2 regions of the Bacillus pretiosus genome follow, and region 2 is predicted to be linked to the other one. Evidence: riboswitches for the same ligand, from Rfam matches in the RefSeq annotation. Region 2 holds a riboswitch; the other holds the start of a gene.
What was found. Region 2 has a riboswitch for magnesium ahead of mgtE (magnesium transporter). Riboswitches for the same ligand answer to the same signal wherever they lie in the genome.
Positions count from the first base shown of each region.

Region 1 (4,788 bases), on a different replicon from region 2:
ATTCCTACGGTGTACGTAGCTTATGCATGTCTTAAACCAATAAGTTTAATATGGAAGTTCAATATTTAAATGTAGCTAACATGCCATCTTTTTAAGAAGGAAGTTACAAACATTTGTGAGAGCATCCACCTGTGAGAGCAGGTTTATGGACATCTAGAGAGAACGGCATATGTGGGGCTATATAAAAACCTTACGTTTTATACGTAAGGTTTTTTTGTTGCATACATATATCTATTTTATCTGGATTCACCTGTGAAGTTTCCATAATAAATATAGCACTTTCTATCTTCATCAATCTCTCTTGAATCTAAAGCGAACTCCATATGCATGCCGTCGCGCTGAATATATATAAGGTCTGAATGAAGAGATGGCAAAATTTCTTCATAGTTCCATACATCTTTCCGATCTATTATGCTTGAACTCGTTTCACTTAGTTCTCTAACCTCAAAACCGATGTGAGAGTATGTAGGATCTGAAGGGTCATTTGCAAACTCTTCTTTTTGAATATATATAACTGCTGTTCCGTCTGGATCTACTGAAGTAGCAGTAACAACATATGTCTTGTTATCCTTTATAAAATATTCACACGTCATGCGTGCGATGATTTCAGAGTTAGAAATATTTGCGTAGCTCCATAAAGCAGGATATCTTTTCGTTTCATCATTAAGTCGATATTCTAAGCGCATTTTATCCCTCTTCTTCCTTTTTCTTCTACTTTATCATGCTATCTTATATAATAGGAATAGAATTTAAAAAGGGGAGTGCGAAGGTGACAAAAACGAAATGGCTAGTAGGTGGTGTCGTAACGTCTTTAATGACTGGCACCTTATTTGGCTGCGCACAAGATCTTCCCCCAAAACCGAATGATAATAGTTGTTCAGATTGGGATTGGGATGATGAACTTGGGGTATGGCAGTGTGATGATAGTAGGTCAGGTTATCGTGGGCATTATTTTTATGGTGGGAGTTACTATCAAAATAAATCCACTTTTAAAAATTCATCGGCGTTTAAATCTTATCAATCGTCTGCGGAATTTAAAGGTGGAATTGGAAGCGGTTCAAAGGGAGGATTTGGGGGCTAACATATGTCGCAATACATAAGAGAACGAAAAGCGTTTTATTCGAAATATCCGAATTTTTGGTCGGATTTATATGAATGTGAGTATAGTTTGTTTCATGTTTTCTCTATAACAAATCAGACTATGAAACAATTGCAATTAGCAACTGAACGAATGGGGAAAATATTTTTTAAGACTGCTAAACTTTTGCGGAATTTAAGTGACGAACAGCTTCTTGAACTTGGGTATCCTCCTGCAAGCTTATCGTTTATTAGAATGAAAGGATTATATCCTGAATCTGTTATTTCACGATTTGATTTCGTTTTAACAAGTGATAACCAAATTAAAATGCTTGAGTTTAATAGTGATACACCAACTTTTATTATGGAATGCTTTCAAATGAATGGAAAAGTTTGTGGAAAACTAGGCTATGATGATCCAAACTTGGGTCAAGAACGATTACTATCTTCTGGTGTTACAAAGGCCGTAATGGAAGCGACAAAGGGAATAGATAACCCAAATGTTGTTTTTACAGCACATCATGAACATATTGAGGATTGGAATACGACTATGTATTTGAGTCAGTTATGCCATGTTGAAAATAAAGTAGTGCCAATGTCAGAACTTAGAATTACAAAAGATGCTTTAGTGGATAGGGATGGAGTACAGATTGATATTTTATATCGCCAAACATATCCGATAGAAGATTTAATTGAGGATCAAGATCCTGAAACAGGAGACTTCGTAGGTGTGGAACTGTTGCAACTTGTAAAAGCCGGAAAGCTTTTTATAATAAATCCTTTGTCAGCATTTTTACTTCAGCCAAAATCAATTCAGTGTCTGATTTGGGGGTTAGCAGAAGAAAAGGCCTTTTATACAAATGAGGAACAACAGTGGATTAAAGAATATATGTTACCTACATATTTAGAACGAGATTTATTTTTGGGAAAAGGTTCTTTCGTTCAAAAACCTTCATTTGGTAGAGAAGGAGACACAATTACCGTTCGCGATAAGGACGAAAATATTATGATTCAAAATGCACACCAAACGTATAAAGCGTCACTGCCGATATTTCAAAAGTATACAGAACTTCCAGTCGTATCTTTGGAAACAGAGGAAGGGATGGAGAAACTGTCGTATGTGTTTGGTTCGTTTTTAATTGCTGGAAAAGCGAGTAGTATCGGTATTCGCGCTGGGGAAAAAATTACGGGGAATGAATCGTACTATTTACCGGTAGGTATAAAAAAGGAGGAAAGTATATGATTAATTTTTTATTATATTTAGCAGTAACACTGGGCCTTTTATGCATTGGTCTGTTCCTCATGGAAGTGACAACGAAAGTAAAAGAATTTAAGTTAATGGCCCAAGGGAATAAGGCGGTAAGCTATGTACTTGGAGGACGATTACTTGGGTTAGCTATTGTTTTATATTCGACAGCAGCTAATTCCATTTCACTTCTTGATATGGTTTCGTGGGGAGCCGTTGGGATTTTGGCTCAAATTATCGTCTTTTATTTAGCTGAGTGGCTTACACCACGCTTTAATATAAACAAAAGTCTTGAAGAAGATAATCAAGCAGTCGGTCTTTTTCTTATGTTTTTATCGCTTTCCATTGGGATTGTAATTGCTGGTTGTATAACTTATTAAAACCTTTACGTTTAGACGTAAAGGTTTTTATTTTATATACGTTAGTTCGCCATACCTTTCGAAAAAATTGTAGGCTACTGTTGACATCTATTTTAAATAAGAGTAACATTTTCTATGTAATAAAAATAAGTCTCTGTTAGGTGAGGCTCCTGTATAGAGAAATGCTACTGCCCAAAAATGTCGAGAGACGCCAATGGGTCAACAGGAATGATCGAATTAAGGTTTTTCTTAACGTAGCTGGTAATGTACCTATGCTATACAGTGCTAAAACTCGGTGAGGGAGAGGTCCGTAGATTTCTAATTGTTTAGGAATCGTTTATTTGTGTATGCCATGACCTTTACTCTTTTCGGAGTAAGGGTCTTTTTGTTACAAATCTATGAGTAACTTCATAGTATAAACTATAAAATTAAACGAGGAGGTGAGGAGCATGTCAAATTCTGACTCGGTTCCGTTACCCATATACTTCAAATCAAAAATATATGATGTAGGCAGGAAACGACTTGTTCCTCCCTCTATATTTATCATAATGTAGCGTTTATATGCATGTTTAAGCGCTAAACACTGTTACGGTAAAGTGGATAAATTGAGAAACAAAGCGTTTCTTCCTATGTTGTACAGGAGGAGACGATAATATGTTATATGCAAACAAAACTGTGGGTAACACGTCATATAAATTAAGTAAAAAATCAATGAAAGAACAAACAATGCTTCAAAAAAATAAAGATTTATTAATTGAAATCGCAACGAGAGATGTAAAATCTGTATTTGCGTATTTTAAAACAACAAGAGACGGATTATCTATGAAAGAGGCACAAAAACGCATTCAAGTATACGGCCGAAACGAATTAATTTCAAAAAGAGCGCGTATTGCGGAAGTAATGATGAAGCTAAGTGGAATGATTCCAGGTTTTTCAAAACAACATGTGCGTGATGGATTACAATGTGAGAAAATTACTGTGTCTCGAGTAGAATGTTCTAGTGTAACAGGTTTAAACGGTGAATTAAAAATGATGAATGTGCCAGTACAAGAGCTTGTTCCTGGGGATATGATTTTTCTTTCAGAAGGTGATACAGTACCAGCAGATGTACGTATCATTTACGCGAATGATTTATTAGTAAATGAATCCGTGCTAACAGGAAAAGATGCAAGTATTGAGAAATTTGAAAGTTGCTATCACCTTGAGCGTAAACGATTTATTCCTTTAAAACGAATGAAAGACTATAATCCACTTGAACTTGAAAACGTATGTTTCAAAGGGACTCATATTGTTGGCGGAAATGCAAAGGCTGTAGTTGTTTCGACTGGGAAAAATACGTATACAGGAATTCTTCATACTTGTTGTAGTAGAACGTCTTAATGTGTAAATGATGCTAAATATACAAAAACAATGTATAATAGACAAAGTTGAAAAAACGTAGAATGGTAATCTATTTATATAACCTTACGTGATGACGTGGGGTTATTATTTTTTTGGTAGGAGAGGGATTATGAAAAAAGTATTATTAGTTGATGGTATGGCACTATTATTTCGTGCTTTTTACGCAACAAGTGTCTACGGACAATTTATGAAACGACAAGATGGTACCCCTACAAATGGGATTCATGGTTATATGAAACATTTATTAACAGCTATGCAAGCAATTGAACCGACACATATCGTAACATGCTGGGATATGGGTAGTACGACATTTAGAACAGAATCGTTCTCGAATTATAAAGCGAATCGTGTAGCGCCGCCTGAAGAATTAATTCCGCAATTTGATTTAGTTCAAGAAATGACTGCGAAATTGTCTATTCCAGTTATCGGTATGAAAGGGTATGAAGCGGATGATTGTATTGGTACGCTTGCAAAACAATACTGTAATGAAGCGGAAGTTTATATTTTAACAGGCGATACGGATTTACTTCAGCTTGTTGATAAGAACGTTACAGTTATGCTCTTGCGCAAAGGAATTGGAAATTACGAATATTACACACCAGAGAAAATCATGGAAGAAAAAGGCGTAGAGCCGTGGCAAATCGTGCATGCGAAAGCGTTTATGGGAGATACGAGTGATAATTACCCAGGTGTAAAAGGTATCGG
Region 1 covers NZ_CM129593.1:1,516,244-1,521,031, forward strand. Annotated here, with positions in the region: RNA gene ssrS (6S RNA) at 1-182, shown strand, start outside; gene ACU8YW_RS07985 (hypothetical protein) at 237-686, opposite strand; gene ACU8YW_RS07990 (hypothetical protein) at 770-1,081, shown strand; gene ACU8YW_RS07995 (glutathionylspermidine synthase family protein) at 1,085-2,320, shown strand; gene ACU8YW_RS08000 (DUF350 domain-containing protein) at 2,317-2,703, shown strand; M-box (ykoK) riboswitch at 2,829-2,994, shown strand; gene ACU8YW_RS08005 (P-type ATPase actuator domain-containing protein) at 3,337-4,062, shown strand; gene ACU8YW_RS08010 (5'-3' exonuclease) at 4,193-4,788, shown strand, end outside.
Region 1: another riboswitch for magnesium. It lies ahead of ACU8YW_RS08005 (P-type ATPase actuator domain-containing protein); the one in region 2 lies ahead of mgtE (magnesium transporter).

Region 2 (4,788 bases):
CTATAAGATTAAAAGCATATAATTGAATATGAGTGTAAGCTGTATACATTAATTATCCTTCTTTTAAATCCTTGGAGATTTTCCATATGATTGAGTATCTCTATACGCTTTTCTTTAATGAATTTTAAATGATAAAACTTTCAATTTTATTACACTATTTGTATGTTAGTTTTTAAACTTTAATTAAACCTTCATTTATTTAAGCATTCATAAATCAGTTGCAATATTTGCATCAAATTCATCTGATTTTTTAGTATCTATTTTTTCCCCATCCATTGTCACCCTTATTTCTTGTTTTTGGTTTGCTGTTACCATCCAAGCATTCGGTAAATAACGATCTTCATGGGATAATGTAGAAGGTGAATTTATAACCTTTCCTCCTAAATATAGCGTAGCAGAAGAACCTCCATCCATAGCCATCGCATTTATTGCTCCTTTTTCATATAGAATATCTTGACACTCTTTTAACGTAGCTCCTATGCTATGTGTCTGCCTACCGTCAATCACTAGAAAAATTATTGTGCCATCTTCTTTTTGTGCCATAATACTTCGCGGAGCAGAGCCCCAACCACCGTCTCCTTCTGTAATCATTTTTTCTCCATTTACAATTAACTGTGGCATAAATCCTGCTGCTGAAACGACTTGTTTATCCAAAAGTTGTTGGGTAGAATAATTCCCTGTTATCATTTGTCCAAACTTTGTTAAGCCCGTAATAATTGTAGGGGTATTTTTATCTATATTTGTATCAATTGCTTTCCCATTTTCTATTGCTATTCCAGTTGCAATATTTCCTCCACCCCTTCCTGTTTCATCAGTAAATCCACTTGCATTCACAGCAACAAGTGCATGATTACGTTTTGCCATTACGCTAATTTTTTCTCCTCTTTTATCGCCCTGTGTTCCTTGATGGCTAACAAGTTTAACATTGAAAGGGTTACTAATAGTGACTAATTTTCCTTCGAAAAGAAAGCGACTATCTTTGTTACTTTTAATCGTTTCTACGTCAATTTTTAATGGCTGATTTTTTAATTCTTCTAATCTTTTTCCTGCTATTTTTTTATAAATATTCTCATCACTATTTGACCATTTGGGATGATTAATTCTATCTTGTAATTTATCTAGTTCCTTTTGGGATAGGAATGTATATTTCGCATATTGTGGATGCTGAGAAGTTAGTATACTCCCAGCAATTGTTACACGAAGATCTCGACCATAGTTAGTACCAAATAATATTCCTATGCCAATAAGCATGAAAATAGAAAGAAGAAGCAAAATTCGTTTGAAGATTTTTCTTAGATGTTTCATAGTTATATCCTCCGTCATTAATTACATTCAATGAATCCTTTAAAATATTATTTACCTAAAGACACAAGTGTTTGTTTCCCTTATTCCCGAGTTCCTCACTATGTCTTAGCAAGCAAGGCAAAATACTTGTTCTACATTTCTTATTTATTTCAGTGTATATTTACAGATTTAATAACGTTTTTGCAACCAAGAAATATATTACTAATCCTGTTCCGTCAACAAATGTTGTAATAAATGGACCAGAAACGACTGCAGGATCTAATTTAAATTTTCTCAAAATCAAAGGTAAAACAGCTGCGACAAGCGAAGCCCAAATAACAATAAATAATAAAGTGATTGCTACAACTTGTGCAACTTCTGTTCCAACCCCTAACATATAAGCACGAATGAGCCCAGCTACCCCAAGTGCAAGTCCGAGAAGCATGCCAATTGCAAATTCCTTTTTCATTACACGGAAAATGTCTTTAAATTTCACCTCTCCAATACCGATTGCACGAGTAATTGTTGCTACAACCTGTGTTCCTGTATTCCCTCCAGTACCCACTAATAATGGAACAAAGAAAGCAAGGGCAACTACTGTTTCAATTTCGTCTTCAAAATACTTTAGTACTGTACCTGTATATGCCTCAGCAACAAAAAGAAGCAATAACCATGGTAGACGTTTAAAGAAAATGCTCCAAATACTAGATTCAAAGTAAGATTGATTTAATGGTTCACTTCCACCTAACTTTTGGATATCTTCTGTAGCCTCTGCTTCCATAACATTCATTACGTCATCAAATGTTATAATACCAATCATTTCATTATTTGCTGTTGTTACAGGTATTGCTGCTAAATTATAATTCAGTAGCTTTTTTACAACTTCTTGCTGATCAACCTCAGCAGGTACTGAAATCACCTCTCGAATCATGATATTGGATAATATCTCTTCATCTGCTGCTAGTAATAACTCATGAATGGAAACGATTCCCTTAAGATAACCATGACTATCAAGAACATAAATATAAGAAATTGATTCTACATTTTTAGAATGTTCCCTAATGTACTTCAATGTCATTTTTACTGACCAATTCCCTCTAACTGCAACAAAATCACTTGTGACAAGACTACCTGCTGTTTCAGGTTTGAAAGCCATTAATTTTTTCACATTATGCTTTGTAATTTTATTTAGATACGCCATTAATTTAGCTTGTTTTTCCGGATGAACCGCTAGAAGTAAATCTACTGTTTCATCAATCGGTTGTAAATTTAGTAACTTTTTAGCTTTGTTTTCAGATAAGTGAATTAAGATATTATATTTTTCTTCTGTACTCAAATGTTGTAGAATTTTTGAGCTTTTTAATACAGGAATCTTATCTAGTAATATGACTTGATCTTCTATTGAAAACCGTTTTATTTCTTGCGCAACATCATACGACGGATGACGTAAAACTTTATCTGCATCCAAATCATTTTGGGTTACAAGTAATTCATTTAATAATTTCTTCATGTTAACTCCTCCTCATATTGCTAAGGGAGACTCTAGAGTTTCATGAGTGGTTTTGTATTATTTTATCTGTCTAAAATTTTGATTAGAGCATTAATAGTTACATTGCAATCAATTTATTAAGAACTACCTCCTTTTTGAATATAGACAAGATAAAAATAAATAACATTAAACAAAAAAAAACCTTACTCAAAAAGGAGTAAAGGTTTTTTTACAATACAAATAAATGATTATTAAGACAGCTCTGCAATAATCCCAGAGGTGCCTTTCTATCAAATCGTATACCACTCCCTCGTTGAGTTTTAGCACTGTATAGCATAGGTTTTTATAACCAGCTACATTAAAAAGGGCCTTAATCCGACCGTTCCTGTTGACCCATTGGCGTCTCTCGACATTTTTGGGCAGCAGCGTTTCTCTATACAGGAGCCTCACCTAACAAAGATTATTGAATTACTTCAAAATTTAAACCAGAATTTAATATTTGTCAACTAACTTTCGATTTGATTCATAAAAAATTCTTTTTTAGAGAAATGTAATTAGATTCTATTACAAATTTGAAATTCAGCTTAAAAGATTTAAAATTTAAATACAATTAGTTCAAAAAAACGTTATAAAACATATGAAATTTCGTATAAGAAACTTATTGTTTATGATTAATTCGTGACTTTATAGCAGCAGTTACATCATTAGTCATACCGTACTTCAAAAGAACATTCTTCAAAAAATCTTATTTTATGATTAATATCTTCTTTACTGTTTATCAAATTTATATGGTTAAACTACTTAATCAAATTATACATTCCAAGTCGCAAATATGTATCTATATGAGACAATTAAATATAATTTCTCACATCATTTCTCAAAGATTTATAAAGCAATAAAGAATATAAAGTTAGCAATACGTTTACTTGACAAGCAAAAAAAAAGTATTTATGCTGGCTACACGAACAAACACATAAAATTTATATTGCTAAACCTGTTAGGTGAGGCTCCTATACAAACACAGGCTATTGCCCAAAAATGTCGAAAGACGCCAATGGGTAGAACAGGAATTGTCGGATTAAGGCTCTTCTTAAGATAGCTAAGTAATGAATTTCCATTACTTTACGTTGTATAGTGCCAAAGCTCTACTAGGGGGAGAAAAGCTTTATTTAGTCATGCCATTTTGAATCCTCCCTAGTATGTAACTAAGGGGGATTTTTGCGTAAGAAAACAGGGTGTAAGCGATAGAATCTCTCAAAACAAAAGTACTATTTAATACTTGTTGAGAACAAGATTCTATTCATTAGCAAATGTAATATTAAGTGTTAATGTAAATCAGGAGGATTTTAAAATGAAAAAAATAATAAAACTCGATTATCTATTGCTCCTCCCTCTATTCATAACATGTACTTTAGGTATTATCATGATGTATAGCGCTAGCTCCATTGTTGCTGTTCAACATTACGGTTATAACAGTAGGCATTTTGTTGATTCTCAATTAACAAAACTATTTTTAGGAACAATTGGGCTAATAGTTTGTGCTATTCTCCCATATGAAATATGGAAAAAACGAATAGTCTCAATCTGTATTATGATTGGAGGGATTTTTTTGTTAATTATGGTTTTATGGAAAGGAAAGGTGGTAAATAATGCTCAATCATGGATCTTTGGAATACAGCCAGCTGAATTTCTTAAATTAGGAACAATACTTGTAACAGCCCGTTTTTTTGCATTGCGACAAGGATTAGCTAAACAAATTTGGATTGGGGGCGGAAAACTTTTATTTTTTTTAGCTATAATTTTTTTCCTAATCTATAAACAGCCAAACTTAGGATCTGCACTTTTAATATTAGGTATAGTTTTTAGCATATTTCTTTGCTCGGGAATAAATATAAATCTATTAATTAAAAGAACTATAATAGGTGCTATTTTTTGGTTACCTATTTTATATTTTTTGATTCAATTTAGTTTGTCAGATGTTCAAAAGACACGTATTACTACAATTATCAATCCCT
Region 2 covers NZ_JBRFUV010000002.1:131,336-136,123, reverse strand. Annotated here, with positions in the region: gene ACU8YW_RS27905 (phosphodiester glycosidase family protein) at 208-1,305, opposite strand; gene mgtE (magnesium transporter) at 1,466-2,794, opposite strand; M-box (ykoK) riboswitch at 3,071-3,238, opposite strand; M-box (ykoK) riboswitch at 3,760-3,936, shown strand; gene ACU8YW_RS27895 (FtsW/RodA/SpoVE family cell cycle protein) at 4,125-4,788, shown strand, end outside.